DNA from 3 places in the Methylobacterium sp. Leaf399 genome. Region 3 is predicted to be linked to each of the others. Evidence: predicted binding sites of a transcription regulator. Region 3 holds the regulator's gene; each other region holds the start of a gene.
What was found. The regulator LexA, encoded in region 3, represses DNA repair genes until DNA is damaged. The targets are predictions, from matches to a motif close to TGTTCNNNNTGTGTTCNG.

Region 1: a site for LexA is predicted at 2,866-2,883, ahead of ASG40_RS17895 (LexA family protein). Genes of this name have one in related genera too.
Region 2: a site for LexA is predicted at 1,557-1,574, ahead of ssb (single-stranded DNA-binding protein). Genes of this name have one in related genera too.

What each region holds. Positions count from the first base shown of each region.
Region 1 is NZ_LMQK01000033.1:103,559-108,477, reverse strand. Features, by position in the region: gene ASG40_RS17905 (Hint domain-containing protein) at 1-652, opposite strand, end outside; gene ASG40_RS17900 (Y-family DNA polymerase) at 1,108-2,400, opposite strand; gene ASG40_RS17895 (LexA family protein) at 2,397-2,846, opposite strand; gene ASG40_RS17890 (hypothetical protein) at 2,969-3,223, shown strand; gene ASG40_RS20840 (sensor domain-containing diguanylate cyclase) at 3,364-4,887, opposite strand.
Region 2 is NZ_LMQK01000030.1:11,529-16,447, reverse strand. Features, by position in the region: gene ASG40_RS13445 (DUF4174 domain-containing protein) at 1-297, opposite strand, end outside; gene ASG40_RS21800 (hypothetical protein) at 266-484, shown strand; gene ASG40_RS13435 (NADP-dependent oxidoreductase) at 510-1,526, shown strand; gene ssb (single-stranded DNA-binding protein) at 1,730-2,311, shown strand; gene ASG40_RS13425 (GAF domain-containing protein) at 2,411-3,352, shown strand; gene ASG40_RS13420 (catalase family peroxidase) at 3,364-4,353, opposite strand; gene gyrA (DNA gyrase subunit A) at 4,722-4,919, shown strand, end outside.
Region 3 is NZ_LMQK01000023.1:121,246-126,164, reverse strand. Features, by position in the region: gene pepN (aminopeptidase N) at 1-2,068, opposite strand, end outside; gene lexA (transcriptional repressor LexA) at 2,397-3,167, shown strand; gene ASG40_RS11690 (ComEC/Rec2 family competence protein) at 3,161-4,919, opposite strand, start outside.

The sequences.
Region 1 (4,919 bases), on a different contig from region 3:
AGAAGCGGCGGTTGCCACAATCGAGGTAGGTCTCGGCCGGCAGGCCTTCGGCCAAGAGGATGTCGTGACTGTCGAGTTCGACATGCCAGTAGGTGACCTCTTCCCGATCCACCTGCGTGACCGTAGTGCCGTTGATGAGCCTGCAAGCCGGGATCAGTACCTCGCCAAGCACGTCAACGGCGATGGCATGGGCGGGCGAGACGTAGAGGTCGCGGGCGGGGCGCCCCTCGCCGAAGGCATGCGCGGCGATGCGCACTGGGAGGAGGTCCGAGCGGCCCTGGCAGGTCACCTTCCGGTGACCAATCCAGCAGATGGGGCGCAGATCACCAGAGGATGTTACGATGAGGTCTGCGATTGCCAAATTCTCGACTGAAATGTTTCCGCGGGAGGTTTTGATCAGCGTTCCAGATACAAAGCAAACACTGTAATCCGTCACCGATGCTTCTGTATTAGTAAATGAGTCGCCAACGTTAAATTCGTCGGGTTGACCGCGATTATAGATTTCTACGTATTCGTCGTTTGATAAAATAATATAAAGGCCGTTTGTATCTAGACCGTTATTGAATCCGGGCCCAGAGCCAACCGTGCTTGGTATGTCTGGGTTGAGGCTTTTGATTGTCAAGCCGTCATACGTGCCAGAGATCGAGAGCACCGGGGTTCCAGTCGAGCCTCCGTCCCCATCGCTTGTAACAGTAAAATCGGCCGTTCCCGTTCCGCCTGGGCGACCCGATGCGAAGCTTAGAGAATATGTGCGAGTAAAATCTGCCATATGCGCCTCAACCTCTCTGATTAGTTAAAGGTGCAGCACTGTAATTGCCGCGAATCAGTGGCGGCCAGCATAAATGCGTTTCTTTGCGTTTTGGTCAGATGGACGGGGCAAGCCGCGCCTTTTTCCAATAGTGTTGTGTTTATGCAACTTATGAATAAGAAAGATGACGATCACTAAGGTGATCTTCCCAGGAAATCTTTCCTCGCTCAGAGGCGTCGTTTCATAACGGGTGGAACAGCTTAGCTATTGGGTGAGCGGTGAGAATCGTGGGTGTTGGGAGGGTGCCTGACGCTCACCCCGGACCCACGGACGGATCGCCCAAGCCTTATAGACAGGATCTAAGCATGCGCCGTCGGCAATTCGGCCACCTGTGTCGTGTAACGCGGGCTCCGCATCTCGAACTTCGTCGACCACTTTCGCTTCTCCACCAGCCCGGCCCGCGCCGGCACGACGCTCCCGCGGCCGAAGCGGGCATTGCAGGCGTCCATGGCCGCCATCAGCGGACCACTGCGCTCGCGGTCGAGCTGGCCGATCAGCGCCCGCGGGCTGGCGTCGAGTAGCATCAGGTCGGTGGTGACGACGCCGGCCTTGGAGTAGCGCCAGGGGCGGCCCTCCGGCGCCTCGCGCCAGGTGCGATCGACGCCGTGCCGGGCCGCGGCGATCAGCGCGAGCGTGTCGTTGGTCGCCTCCGGCAGCGTCACGGTGGTGGAGACGGAACGCATCGGGTCGCCGCGGTCGTGGGTGCTGGTGTGGTAGAAGACGGTGACGTGGGACGTGCCGAGGCCGCCGCGCCGGAGCTTCTCGCCGAGGCGGGTCGCGTGCGCCGCCACCGCCTGCTCCAGCACGGCGCGCTCGGTGACGCGGCGGGAGAACGAGCGGGTCACCGCGCAGCCCTTTCGCTGGGCCGGCATCAGTTCGAGCGGCAGGCAGGACAGCCCGCGCAGCTCGTGGATGATGCGCTCGCCCACCACCGTCATCGCCTTGCGCACCGGCCGGGGGTCGAGGTCGCGTAGGTCGGCCACCGAGTCGACGCCCATGGCCTCGAGCTTGGCGAGCGACGCCCGGCCGATGCCCCAGACCTCGCCGACGTGGATGCGGCAGAGCCAGGCCGCGCGCTCTTCCTCGTCGGACAGGTCGCAGACGCCGTCGAGGTCGGGAATGGACTTGGCGATGTGGTTGGCCAGCTTGGCCAGGGTCTTCGTCGGTCCGATCCCGACGCACGTCGGAATGCCGGTCCAAGCCCGGACGGTCGCGCGCAGATCGCGGGCGAACTCGACGCGCCGGTCGGGATGCACGTCGGACAGCTCGAGGAAGCTCTCGTCGATGGAGTAGATCTCCACCGCCGGCGCGAAGTCGCGGTACACCGCGTTCGTCCGGGCGCTCATGTCGCCGTAGAGGGTGTAGTTCGAGGAGAACACGCGCACCCCGTCGCGCCGGCACTGCTCGCGGATCTTGAAGAACGGATCGCCCATCTTGATCCCGAGCGCCTTGGCCTCGGCCGTCCGGGCGATGGCGCAGCCATCGTTGTTGGACAGCACGATCACCGGCACTCGGGCGAGCTTGGGGTCGAATACGCGTTCGCAGGAGCAGTAGAAGCTGTTGCCGTCGATCAGCGCGATGGCGCGGCTCATCGCACCAGCCCAGCGCGCGCGACGTGCCAGCGGATGGTGAAGCGGACCACCCCCCAGATTTCGCCCTCGGCCGCCTCTTGGACCGCAAAAGCCGGGAGATCCGGGTTGTCGAAAGCCAGCCGCGCGACGTTCCCCTCGATGCGCAGACGCTTGATCGACATCTCACCGTCGATCGCCGCCACGACCACGCTGCCGTTGCCGGCCTTCAGGCTGCGGTCCACCACCGCGAGGTCCCGGTCGAAGATGCCGGCAGCCCGCATCGAATCGCCCGAGATGTTCCAGGCGAAGGTGGCCGGCGGGTTGGGGGCGAGCCAGCGTGGCAGCTCCAATGCCCCTTCTAGGAAGTCGTCGGCCGGCGAAGGGAAGCCGGCGCATAGCGCAGGTCCCATGATCGGGATGGGGATAAGCCCGGCCGGGTCGAGGTCCGCGATCCGATATAGGCCCACATCGCGCTCCGATCCGTGGTAGAACGGAAAGAGAACAAACAGGCGGGGCCAGCCGGGTCAAGCGGCCCGCTCGCCTGTGGATAACGGGGACAGCGCGGGGCTGTCAGGAGCGGAGACCGGCCATGACGATCAAGACCACTTTCCTCGTCCAGACGTTCACAATCAAGCGCAAGCGCCTGGTCCCGGGCGACCGCGAGATCTCGCCGACCGAGAGCGGCGCGCTGAAGAAGGCGGAGGCGATGGCGGGCCGGATGCCGGGCACGGCAGCGCTCAAGGTCATGGCCGACGACGAGACCGGCGAACTCGAAGGCGTCACGATCCTGGGCCGCTTCGGCGAGATCCCGGAGGATTTCGCCGAGAGCTTGCAGGGCGGGTAAGGCAAATCAGAACTCGGCGCTGATCAAAACCGCCGCGTCGTAGCCTTTCACCCACGCAGCTCGCGTGCGCCATCATCGTCGGGTCCAGCACCGAGCGCCCGGTGATGCGTCGGATTGAGCAGTCCTCCAGGGATTCCTGCTCAGGAACCGACGATTCGAAAGGTAGGTTTATCAACGTAATTAGCGCGCTGCGAGGAAGCGATGCGAGTTTGGTTCCGCCCACCTGCCTTGGCCTCGTACAGCGCCCTATCAGCGCGTTGGTAGAGGTCCCCGGCATCTGTGATACCTGTGGCTGACCCGATGCTCACCGTGACCTTGCCCGCACCGATCCCGGACGATCCGACCGTCAACGCCGCAACTTGAGCATGCACCTCCTCGGCAACCTTGACCGCTCCAGCCGCGTCGGTGTCGGGTAGCAGGAGAACAAACTCTTCGCCGCCTACCCGGCATACGAGGTCTGATGGTCGGTGCACGCTTGCCAGGAGGCAACGCGCCAAACCCTTCAGCACTTCGTCTCCGACCGCGTGGCCGTAGCGGTCGTTGAAGCGCTTGAAGTGATCGGCATCGACCACGAGAAGAGAAAGCGGCTTGCCAGAACGGCCAGCCTCCAAGGAGGTCCGTTTGTAAACATCCTCGAACTGTCGTCGGTTCGCTAACTCGGTCAATGCGTCCGTTTGCGAAAGACGGGCTAACTCAAGCTGGATTCGAGTACGCTTACGCAACTCATGACCAAACAGGAGCAACAACAAGATAGTCAGTCCCGATAGTATAAGCACAATAGTGCCGATCACGATAGCCTTACCACGCCACTCGGCCTCGATTTCATCAACCGCAAGTGCCACATTTATTATTAATGGAAGCTCGCCGACACGAGTAAATGTGTAGAGTCGTCTAACTCCGTCACGGACTGAGGTCTCGACGAAGGCGCCTGTGCCTACGCGCGCAAAGCCCTCGAAGGTCTTCGAGCCAGCGATATTCACTCCGACGTCCGCTTCCAGGTACGGATGCCGGGTGATGCGCGTGCCATCGCGCAGGTACAGATTTATCGCGCCCTCGCTCCCGAGCCCGATCTGGTCGAAGAGGCGTGCAAAGTAGGAGAACTTCAGGCTTCCCAGGACCAACCCAGCAAAGGAGCCGTCGGCTTTGTTAATCCTACGGCTAAAGTTGACCATACGCTCGCCGGTGAGGCGCGAAATAATGGGCTTTCCGATGTACAATCCAAGGTAAGGATTGGCCTTATGTGCCTGATAGTAGTCACGGTCGACGTAATTGCCCTTGCGTGGCACGGAGGAGGCCGCATCCTCGGCAATATCACCGTTCTCATTGAGGACGAACATGACACCGAGATCGCGAGCAGTAGCTACGCGGTCGAATAAGACGAGTCGGCGCATGTCCGGCTCAAGCTGTGCGAGCCCCGGAGCATTCAAATTCTCTTGTACAGACTGAAGTGTAAGATCGATTATCTCAACATTTCGAGCAATATCGCGTTCGATTACTTGCAAAAGGTTGCGCGATGTTATCTCGGCTTTATTCCAGGCATCGCGACGCATGTCTAGCAGCATGAAAGTCGAGACAAGTAGCATCCCGATCGGCGCAATAATGCTTAGGCCAATCCACGTACGGCCGGACCGAAATACAGGCGGAAACCGTCTTACTAGGTTCACGGAATTTATCCACAGGCGCCTTTTGTTCTTGC
Region 2 (4,919 bases), on a different contig from region 3:
ATCGGTGGCCACGAGCTTGGCCCCTCCGTCCTTGCCGATCAAAACCGACCGAAAGGCGCCCTCGGGAAGTCCGAGCTTCTTCCTTAGGGCCACCGCCGATGGGGCGTCGCCATAGGCGTCCACGCTCACGAGGTCGCGCTCGGCCATGGCTTTCCCGGCCGCCGCGGCGATGGCGCGTTGCGCCCGTGCCCGCGGGTCGTCGGCGCTGGGTGCGGAGATCACGAGGACTCGCGACCGCCAGCGATGCTCCGAGAGAGGATCGGCCTTGACCGCCGTCGCCGAGCCGACCGCGATCATCGCCAGGCCAACCGTCCAGACGGACGCGACGGTCCTGCCCCCCGATCTCGCGACGGATCGAAGGTCGCTCGGGCTCGCCGAGATCGATCCGTCGAGGCCTGCGATCATCCCCATTCGCGCCATGCTGCACTCCTATGGACCGCACCACAGCGGCGCGCCGGTGCGCGCCGTGGTCGCCGTGTCCTGAACGTCTCCAACCTCTGAAAGTGCCCATGGCCGAGCTCAACCGCCGCATCGTCCTCGCCTCGCGCCCCCATGGCGAACCGAGCCCGGCGCATTTCCGGATGGAGGAGGTGCGGGCACCCACCCCCCAGGAGGGCGAGGTGCTCCTGCGCAACCGCATCCTGTCCCTCGACCCCTACATGCGGGGCCGCATGAGCGCGGCGAAATCATACGCCAAGCCCGTCGAGATCGGCGAGACCATGGTCGGCGCCACGGTCAGCGAGGTCGTGGCCTCGCGCCATCCCGATTTCGCGCCCGGCACCCTCGTCGTCGGCTTCGGCGGCTGGCAGGATTTTGCGATCTCCGATGGAAGCGGCCTGCGGCGGCTCGATCCGGGCGTGGCCCCCGTCGGTACGGCGCTGGGCATCCTCGGGATGCCGGGCATGACCGCTTATACGGGCCTCCTCACCATCGGTCGTCCGAAGGCGGGGGAGACCGTGGTGGTGGCCGCCGCCGCCGGGCCGGTGGGGTCCCTGGTCGGCCAGATCGCCAAGCTGAAGGGCGCCCGGGCCGTCGGCATCGCCGGGGGCGCGGAGAAATGCGCCTACCTCGTCGACGAACTCGGCTTCGACGCGGCCGTCGACCACCGCGGCCCCGACCTGCCGGGCAGCCTCGCCGCCGCCTGCCCGGACGGCATCGACGTCTATTTCGAGAACGTCGGCGGCGCGGTGTTCGAGGCCGTGCTGCCGCTCCTCAACGATTTTGCCCGCATGCCGGTCTGCGGCCTCGTCTCCGGCTACAGCCTCACCGACCTGCCGCCCGGCCCCGACCGTTCGCCGATCCTGATGCGGGCGGTGCTCACCAAGCGCCTGCACATCCAGGGCTTCATCGTCTGGGACTTCGCCGACCAGGAGGCCGCCTTCCTCGCCGAGGTCGGCGAATGGCTGGCGCAGGGGCGCGTCAAGCACCGCGAGGACATCGCGGAGGGCCTCGACAGGGCACCCGAGGCTTTCGTCGGCCTGCTCAAGGGCCGCAACTTCGGCAAGATGCTCGTCAGGCTGCCGTAGGCGACGGGCCTCGTTCCCTTGCTGGGCGACGAGAACATGAGTAGAACATCGGAGGTCTGGGGACAGATTCGCTGCGTGGTGGACAACGCCGGCCAATGTGGTTGTCGGCGGCGCGCGAAAGCCTCAGGACGTGGGTCGGCGGGGGCGGCGATGTGGAGCCCGTCCTTGCGCCGTCGTGAGATCGGTTCGGAGGAGAGAGCGGCATGGCCGGCAGCGTCAACAAGGTGATTTTGGTTGGCAACCTCGGACGCGATCCCGAGACGCGGCGGCTCGCCTCCGGCGACCCGGTGGTCAACCTGCGCATCGCGACCTCGGAGTCCTGGAAGGACAAGATGTCCGGCGAGCGCAAGGAGAAGACCGAGTGGCACTCGGTGGTGATCTACAACGAGAATCTCGCCAAGGTCGCCGAGCAGTACCTGCGCAAGGGCTCTAAGGTCTACATCGAGGGCCAGCTGCAGACGCGCAAATGGGCCGACCAATCCGGCGTCGAGAAGTACACCACCGAGGTGGTGCTGCAGCGGTTCCGAGGTGAGCTCACCCTCCTCGACGGCCGCAGCGGCGGCGGTGGCGAGATGGGCGCCGACGAGGAGGGCGGTGGCCAGATCAGCCGAGGCGGCGATTACGGCGGCGGCCGTGGCGGCTCCGGCGGCGGTTCGGATCGCGGCGGCGACTACGGTGGCGGTGGTGGTGGCCGCTCCGGCGGGGACCGCCGGCCGGCTCCGTCGTCCGGCGGTGGCGGCGGCTCGAAGCCCAATTACGACCTCGACGACGACATTCCGTTCTAGGCAGGCTCACGTCGGCGAGCCGACGCTCCACCCCGCCTACGCCCGGTGCCTCGGCGCGGTTCTTGCTCCCCTTGCGTGCAAAGGGAGTGAGACGGCGCCATGGCATCCTTCATCCGCGTGACCGAGGTGTGGGTTCCCTCCAAGGACGGGACGGCCCTCGAGTTCGGGAGCGGCAGCTACGGCGGCCTCGACGGCTTCCATGCGCAGAGCCACCAGACCGTGTTCGGCTACGGCGAGGGCCTGCCGGGGCAGGCCTGGGCGACGCGCCGGCCCATCGTCCTCAAGGACCTGCAGAATTCCTACTTCAAGCGGGGTGCTGCGGCCGCCGCGGCGGGGCTGACCTGCGGCCTCGCCCTGCCGATCTTCGCCGGCGACGTGCTGCAGGCGGTGGTGACGTTCTTCTGTGCCGACGACGACGAGAAGGTCGGGGCGATCGAGGTCTGGAGCAACGACCCCGCGCGATCGAGCGCCATGGCGGTCGAGGACGGCTACTACGGCAACGCGGAGTTCTTCGAGCGCAACTCGAAGGCGATCCAGTTCGGACGCGGACAGGGCCTGCCCGGCGAGGTCTGGGAGCGGGACCGGCCCGTCGTGGTCAAGGAGCCCTACGGCTCGCACCGGTTTCTGCGAAAGGCGGAGGCCCTCAAGATCGGGCGGACCACCGCCTTCGGCCTGCCCTGCCACGGCGACCGCGACCGGGACTGGGTGATGACCTTCCTGTCGGCGCTCGGCACCCCCATCGCCCGGCGCTTCGAGGTGTGGAAGGTGGAGCCCGACAGCGAGCACCTCACCTACGAGGCGGGGCTTTGCGAGGTGCAGGGCGATGTCGCGGCGTCCTACGGCCCCCTGAGCCTGACCCGCGAGGACGGCACCATCGGCCGCATCCTGCTCACCGGCCTGCCGGTGATCGCCACCGACTTCTCGCACGAGCCGACCGTGATCGCGGCGAGCCTGGCCGCCGCCGGGCTGACCACCCTCGTGGCCATCCCGGTGTTCAGCGGCACCGCCCGGCTGAACGCCGTGGCGGCCTGGTACTTCTGACGCGCAGTGGGCTATTGCGACCGCTTGCCGAAGGACACCGCATAGGCCTGGGTGCGCGCGTCGATCAGCGGATCGTCGGACACCTCGATCCCGTCCACGAGGTTGGTGGGCAGGAACAGGAGCGGCTTCTCGGCCGCCGCCGTATCGGCCGTGGCCTTCGAGAGGGTGAGGGTGCCCATGGTCACCAGCCGGCGGTCCTCCGGCCAGACCTGCGTCGGGTCCTTGGTCTGGTCGCCCGGATTGGCCAGTTGCGCCTGGATCGTGAAGGCCACCGGACCCTTGGCGAGGGTGGCGGGCAGGCCCTCCATCAGGAAGTTAGGCGGCTGCTTTCCGGCCTCCTCCGCCGAGAGATGGTCGTTGCCCGCCACCGGCACGATGCGGAAGCGGAACGGCTGCCTCTTGCCCTCGGCGTTCACGAACACGAAGGCGTCGATGCCGTTGTAGGTCTCCCGCGCCAGACTCGAGGGCGTCTTCACGCCGGCTCCCGCCTTGGGCACCATCGGATGGGCGGCGACGAACTGCTCCAGCGGCGTCGGCTTTGGGGTATCGGGCTTGGTCTGCGCATTCGCCGTCAGCAGCGCCAGGAACTCCTCGCCGGTGGCGACGGGGAAGAACGGCAGCGAGTTGGCGACGATGTCGAACTCGCCGTCGGGAAGGGCGAACTTCAGCGCCATTCCGTGCGGGTTGGCCGGCTTGGCGCCGTCCGCGATGGCGGGCAGGCCCGTGGCGTTGGAGAACCGCACCGTCACCGGCACCGGCTTGCCGCCGAAGACGCTGGCCTTGCTCAACGGCGCGGCCTCCGGGGTCGCGGTGAAGCTGCCTTCCACCACCACGCCCTTGGCGTGGTTGGCGCGCAGGCCCGCGTGGCTGCCCCACAGGGTGTTCATCACCGCGATGGTCCGCTCGGCGGTGGTGCCCTCGGCGGCGGCGGCCAGCGGCGCGAAGCCGACGGCGAAGAGGGCGGCCAGCCCAAGGGGGCGGCGCAAGCGGGTGGCAACCATGCACGATCTCCCGACGTGTCTGTCGATCGAGCGGGATGATCCCGCGCTCGCCCTCGTGTCTATCCACAACGGGAGCGGTCGAACAGACGTGGCCGGCGGGACCCGCGACGCCCCGCGGCCGGCGGTCGGCCCTGCGTAAGCCCTTGAGCCGGACGGTCTATCGCGCTCCCCTTATCCCCGTGCCGCGGTAGGGGTCGCGGTGGCGTGCCGCAGGCGAATGGCGTATGGAAACAGGGTGACAGACGTGGCGCGACGCGACCGGGGCGGACCCGGCCGGCGAGCGCCCGACATCCGCAGTCCCACGAACGCGACGTCGTTCGGCGCGGCCCCGGCCGCGCCGGCCCGTATGCAGGCAGAGATCGAAGACCTTGGCAGAGAACGACACACCGGGCGCGGGCACGCCGCCGCCCGCCAGCGACATCCGCCCCGTCTCCATCACCGACGAGATGAAGCGGTCGTATCTCGATTACGCCATGAGCGTGATCGTGAGTCGGGCCCTGCCCGATGCCCGCGACGGCCTCAAGCCGGTCCACCGCCGCATCCTGTTCTCGGCCTACGAGAGCGGG
Region 3 (4,919 bases):
GATCGAGGGCGGAATTGCGAAGCGCGCGCCGGCCGGCGGCGGCCGCTTCCGCGCTGAAGGCGGTGCCGGGCGGGTCGGCCAGGGTGGTGCGCAGCGCGACGAGACGCCCCGCGAGATGCCGCCCCAGCCGTTCGCGCAGGGCGCGCCGGGCGCCGTGGATCGCGTCGGGGTCGATGTCCGCGCCGATCTCGTTGGCGACGTCGCCCTCGCTCGGCAGGCCGAGGACGAGGGCGGCGAAGGCGGGATCGCCAAGGGCGTCCGTGTCGAGGAACCCGCCGATGGCCTCCACGAAGGCCGCCGCATCGGCTTCGGCCGCGTCGCCGCGGCTGGCGGCAACCATGAGGTGGAGCGCCATCGCCTGAGCGGCCTGCCAGCGATTGAACGGATCGGCGTCGTGGCGCAGCAGCGTCAGGTTCTGCGCCGTGGTCAGGGGTGGCACCAGCTTCACCGGCGCCGAGAAGCTCCGCAGCAGGGACGGCACCGGCGCCTCGGCGACATCCGTGAAGGTGAGGCTGTCGGTCGCCGCCTCCAGGACGAAAACCCCGTCGACGACACTGTCGCAGCGCGGTCCGGCCAGGGGGCCGTCGGCGCCGACGAGGCCGAGGCGGATCGGAATCACCAGGGCCTCGCCCTCCGAACCCGGCAGGCTCTGGGTGAAGGCGAGGCGGTAGCTACGTGCTGCCGGGTCGTAGTGCTCCTGCACCGTCACCCGCGGCGTGCCCGGCCGCTCGTACCAGCGCGCGAAAGCCGACAGGTCGCGTCCCGTCACGGCCGCGAAGGCATCGAGGAAATCCTCGACGGTGGCCGCCCTGCCGTCGTTGTCGGAGAAGTAGCGGTCCATACCCGCGCGAAAAGCCTTCGCGCCGATGAGGGTGCGCAGCATCCGCACGATCTCGGCTCCCTTCTCGTAGACGGTGGCCGTGTAGAAGTTGTTGATCTCGGCGTAAGCCTGCGGCCGGACCGGATGGGCGAGCGGCCCGGCGTCCTCGGGAAACTGGCGGGCTCGCAAGGTCTTGACCTCGCCGATGCGGTGGACGGCCCGCGAGCGCATGTCGGACGAGAATTCCTGGTCGCGAAACACCGTCAGCCCTTCCTTGAGGCAGAGCTGGAACCAGTCGCGGCAGGTGACCCGGTTGCCGGACCAGTTGTGGAAGTATTCGTGGGCGATGATCGCTTCGATGTTGGCGTAGTCCGCGTCGGTGGCGGTGTCGGGGCTAGCGAGGACGTATTTGTCGTTGAAGATGTTGAGGCCTTTGTTCTCCATGGCGCCCATGTTGAAGTCGGAGACCGCTACGACGTTGAACACGTCGAGATCGTAGGCGCGGCCGAACGCCTCCTCGTCCCACCGCATCGATCGCGCGACCGCGTCGAGGGCGTAGGCCGCCCGCTCCGCCTTGCCGGGCTCGACGTAGACCGCGAGCGTGACCTCGCGGCCCTCCATCGTGGTGAAGGCCCGATCGAGCCGGTCGAGGCGCCCGCCCACGAGGGCGAAGAGATAGGCGGGCTTCGGGTGGGGATCGTGCCAGACGGCATGATGGCGACCGGGGCCCGCCTCGCCGGCCTCCACCAGGTTGCCGTTGCCGAGCAGCACCGGCGCCTCGTCGCGGTCCGCCTCGATCCGGGTGGTGTACACCGATAGGACGTCCGGCCTGTCGAGGAGGTAGGTGATCCGGCGGAAGCCGTCGGCCTCGCATTGGGTGCAATAGACCCCGTTCGACCGGTAGAGCCCCATGAGCCGGGTATTGGCGGACGGGTCGATCCGGGTCTCGATCTCCAGGGTGAAGGGCGCCCGGGGCGGATCGGCGATGGTCAGGCCGGTGGCATCGACGGAAAAGGATCCCGCGTCGAGCACCCTGCCGTCGAGGGCGATGCGGACGAGGACGAGGTCCTCGCCGTCGAGCACCAACGGTGAGCCGATGCGGCCGGCCGGGTTGGGACGCAGGCTGAGGCGGGAGACCACCCGGGTCGCGGTGGGATGCAGCACGACGTCGAGGTCGACCCGGTCGATGAGGTGGTCGCTCGGCCGGTAGTCCTCGAGGCGGATCAGGGTCGGCATGTCGGTGCGCATCACGGATCAGTCTTCCTGCGGCGGCGACCGGAGTGGCCGTGTTCGGGTCTACGGGTACCGTCCGGCGTTGCGGCGGTTTCCCCGAGCCCGGTCGAGATCTCCGTCTTCTCGCATGAGGTCGCCGACCATTCACAGCGCCGCGACCCGTATCCCATGGGCGCCGCCGGCCCGCCGCCGCGACGGCGAGCGGCGTCCATTTCCCTCGGATCGATCACGACACGGGTCGGATCGGAACCCTTGCAGAACACTTAAAGAACGGCTAGCCTGTTCGTGATTTGTTTCTGCGATGTCGTGTCGCGGTTGGTGTCGCGAGAGTGTGGGTCGTCGGATGTTGACGCGCAAGCAATTGGATCTGCTGCAGTTCATACAGCAGAGGATGCAGGAGAGCAGTGTTCCTCCCTCCTTCGACGAGATGAAGGACGCGCTCGACCTCAAGTCGAAATCCGGCATCCACCGTCTCATCACCGCCCTCGAAGAGCGGGGCTTCCTGCGGCGCCTGCCCAATCGCGCCCGGGCGATCGAGGTGATCCGGATGCCCGAGAGCCTCGGCGGCACCATGCCGGTCCGGTCGGACGCACCGGTCGAGGCACGGCGTTTCACGCCGAGCGTGGTCGAGGGCGGCAAGGGTCGGGACCAGTCGGGACAGAGCCATGCGCCGGTCGCGCGGCCGACCATGGCCAAGCCGCCGATGGCGCGTGTCACCGACGAGGCGGGGCGGCCGGTGATGGTGCCGGTGATGGGGCGGATCGCTGCGGGAACACCGATCTCGGCGATCCAGGAGCAGAGCCACACCATCGCGATGTCGCCAGACTTCCTGTCGGGCGGCGAGCATTACGCCCTCGAAGTGCGCGGTGACTCGATGGTGGAGGCCGGCATCCTCGACGGCGACCTCGTGGTCATCCGCAAGCAGGAGACCGCCAACACCGGCGACATCATCGTCGCGCTGATCGACGACGAGGAAGCGACCCTGAAGCGCCTGCGCCGCCGCGGTTCGTCCATCGCCCTGGAGGCGGCCAACCCCGCCTACGAAACCCGGGTGCTCGGCCCCGACCGCGTTCGCATCCAGGGTCGCCTGGTCAGTCTCGTGCGGCGCTACTGAAGCCGCTCCGCCGGCGACGACGAAGGGGTGTCGGGTACCGTTTCGTCGTCGGTGGCTTCCGGTGCCGTCACCGGGTCCGGCGTTGGTGCCAGGCGTGGCGCCACCGTGGACGGTCGCCAGGGTTTGGTGATGCCGGGCGCACGCGCGGTCGTCAGTGTCGGTGCCCCGTCCGTCAGGCGGATCGCAGTAGCGCCGTGGTCCCGCAAAAAGCGTCTGTCGACGATGACGGCGGCGGCACAAGCAGTCGGCGCTTCGAGACGCGAGATCAGGATATCCGCCCGGACGCAGTCCTCACGAAAGCCGCGGCGGTCCTTGAGCAGCGCGATGCGGCGGCCGTCCTGCGCCTCCATCGTGCAGCCGAGCCGGTCGCAGCGCGCCGGGGATGCGGCGATGACGTCCTTGGCCTGGCGCGAATCGCCATCCGCCTTCAGCCATTGCTCCATGACGAAGGCCGGCGGTCGCCCGAGCGCGGCCAGGCGGCCCGACCGGTCGCGAACGGCGGCTCCCGCGCCCTCCCGGTCGACGTAGATGTCGTTGCGCATCGGGATCGCCGCCAGGGCGACCCCGATGGCGGCCGGCAGCAGTCCGAGCCAGCGAAGGCTTGAGACGGGCAGGGCGAGGACGATCAGGGCGGCGGCCAGACAGGCCAGGGCACCGGCTCCGAAGGCGGGCACCATGACGCTGGCGTGGCCGAAGCCGCTGATCCAGGCGGAGATCGCGAGCATGCCCTGCACGGCGAGCCCCATCAGCCACCACACCGGCTGGTCGAGGGCGAAGGGGTAGGCGAGGATCCCGAGCACCGCCGCGGGCATCACCGCCAGCGAGACCAGCGGCAGGGTCAGGGCGTTGCCGACGAGGCCGAACGGCTGCACCGCCTGGAAGTGGTAGGTGGAGAAGGGTGCGGTGGCGATCTGCGCCACCAGGGTCGTCGCGAGGGTTCCGACGACCGCCGCGGCGACGGTGGCCATCGCGCGGGCGACGCGGCCGTCGGCCTCGCGGCGCAGGCCGCTTCCGTCGAGATATACGGCGCAGGCGATGAGGCCTGCGACGGCTCCGAACGACATCTGGAAGCTCGGGCCGAGCAGCCCCTCCGGCTCGCGGGCGAGCGCGATCAGGGCCGCCAGCGCCAGGTTGCGCATGCTCAAAGCGGGGCGGTCGACCAGGATCGCGCCGAGCATCACCAGGGTCATGATCCAGGCCCGCTCGGCCGCGATGTCCCAGCCGGAGAAGACGCAATAGGCGGTGACGCCGACCATCGCGAAGGCGGCGGCGATCTTCTTGATCGGTGTCCGCAGGGCGAGGAAAGGCACCGCCGCCAGGATCGCGCGCACCAGCCAGAACACCACCCCGGCCGCCAGCACCATGTGGAGGCCCGAGATCGAGACCACGTGATAGATCCCCGCGTCCCGCAGCACGTCGTTGGTCTGCTGGTCGATGAGGCCGCGTTTGCCCGTGACCAGGGCGGCGGCGACCGCACCGGCCTGTCCGCCGATGGCATCGGTGATCCGCCGGGTGAGGGCGTTGCGGGCGTCGTCCACCGCCGCGGCCGCACGCAACCGGACCGGCAGCGGCCCGGGGGGCGGCTTGACCTCGATCTTGCCGACGAGGGAGCCCACCGCGCCGAGGCCGCGGAAGAAGGCGTCGCGGCCGAAGTCGTACCCGCCCGGCCGCGCCGCTTCCGGCGGCGGCAGCAGGCGCGCGTTGGCGGCGATGAAATCGCCCGGCTTGAGGGGGCGGGATGCCTTGTAGGAG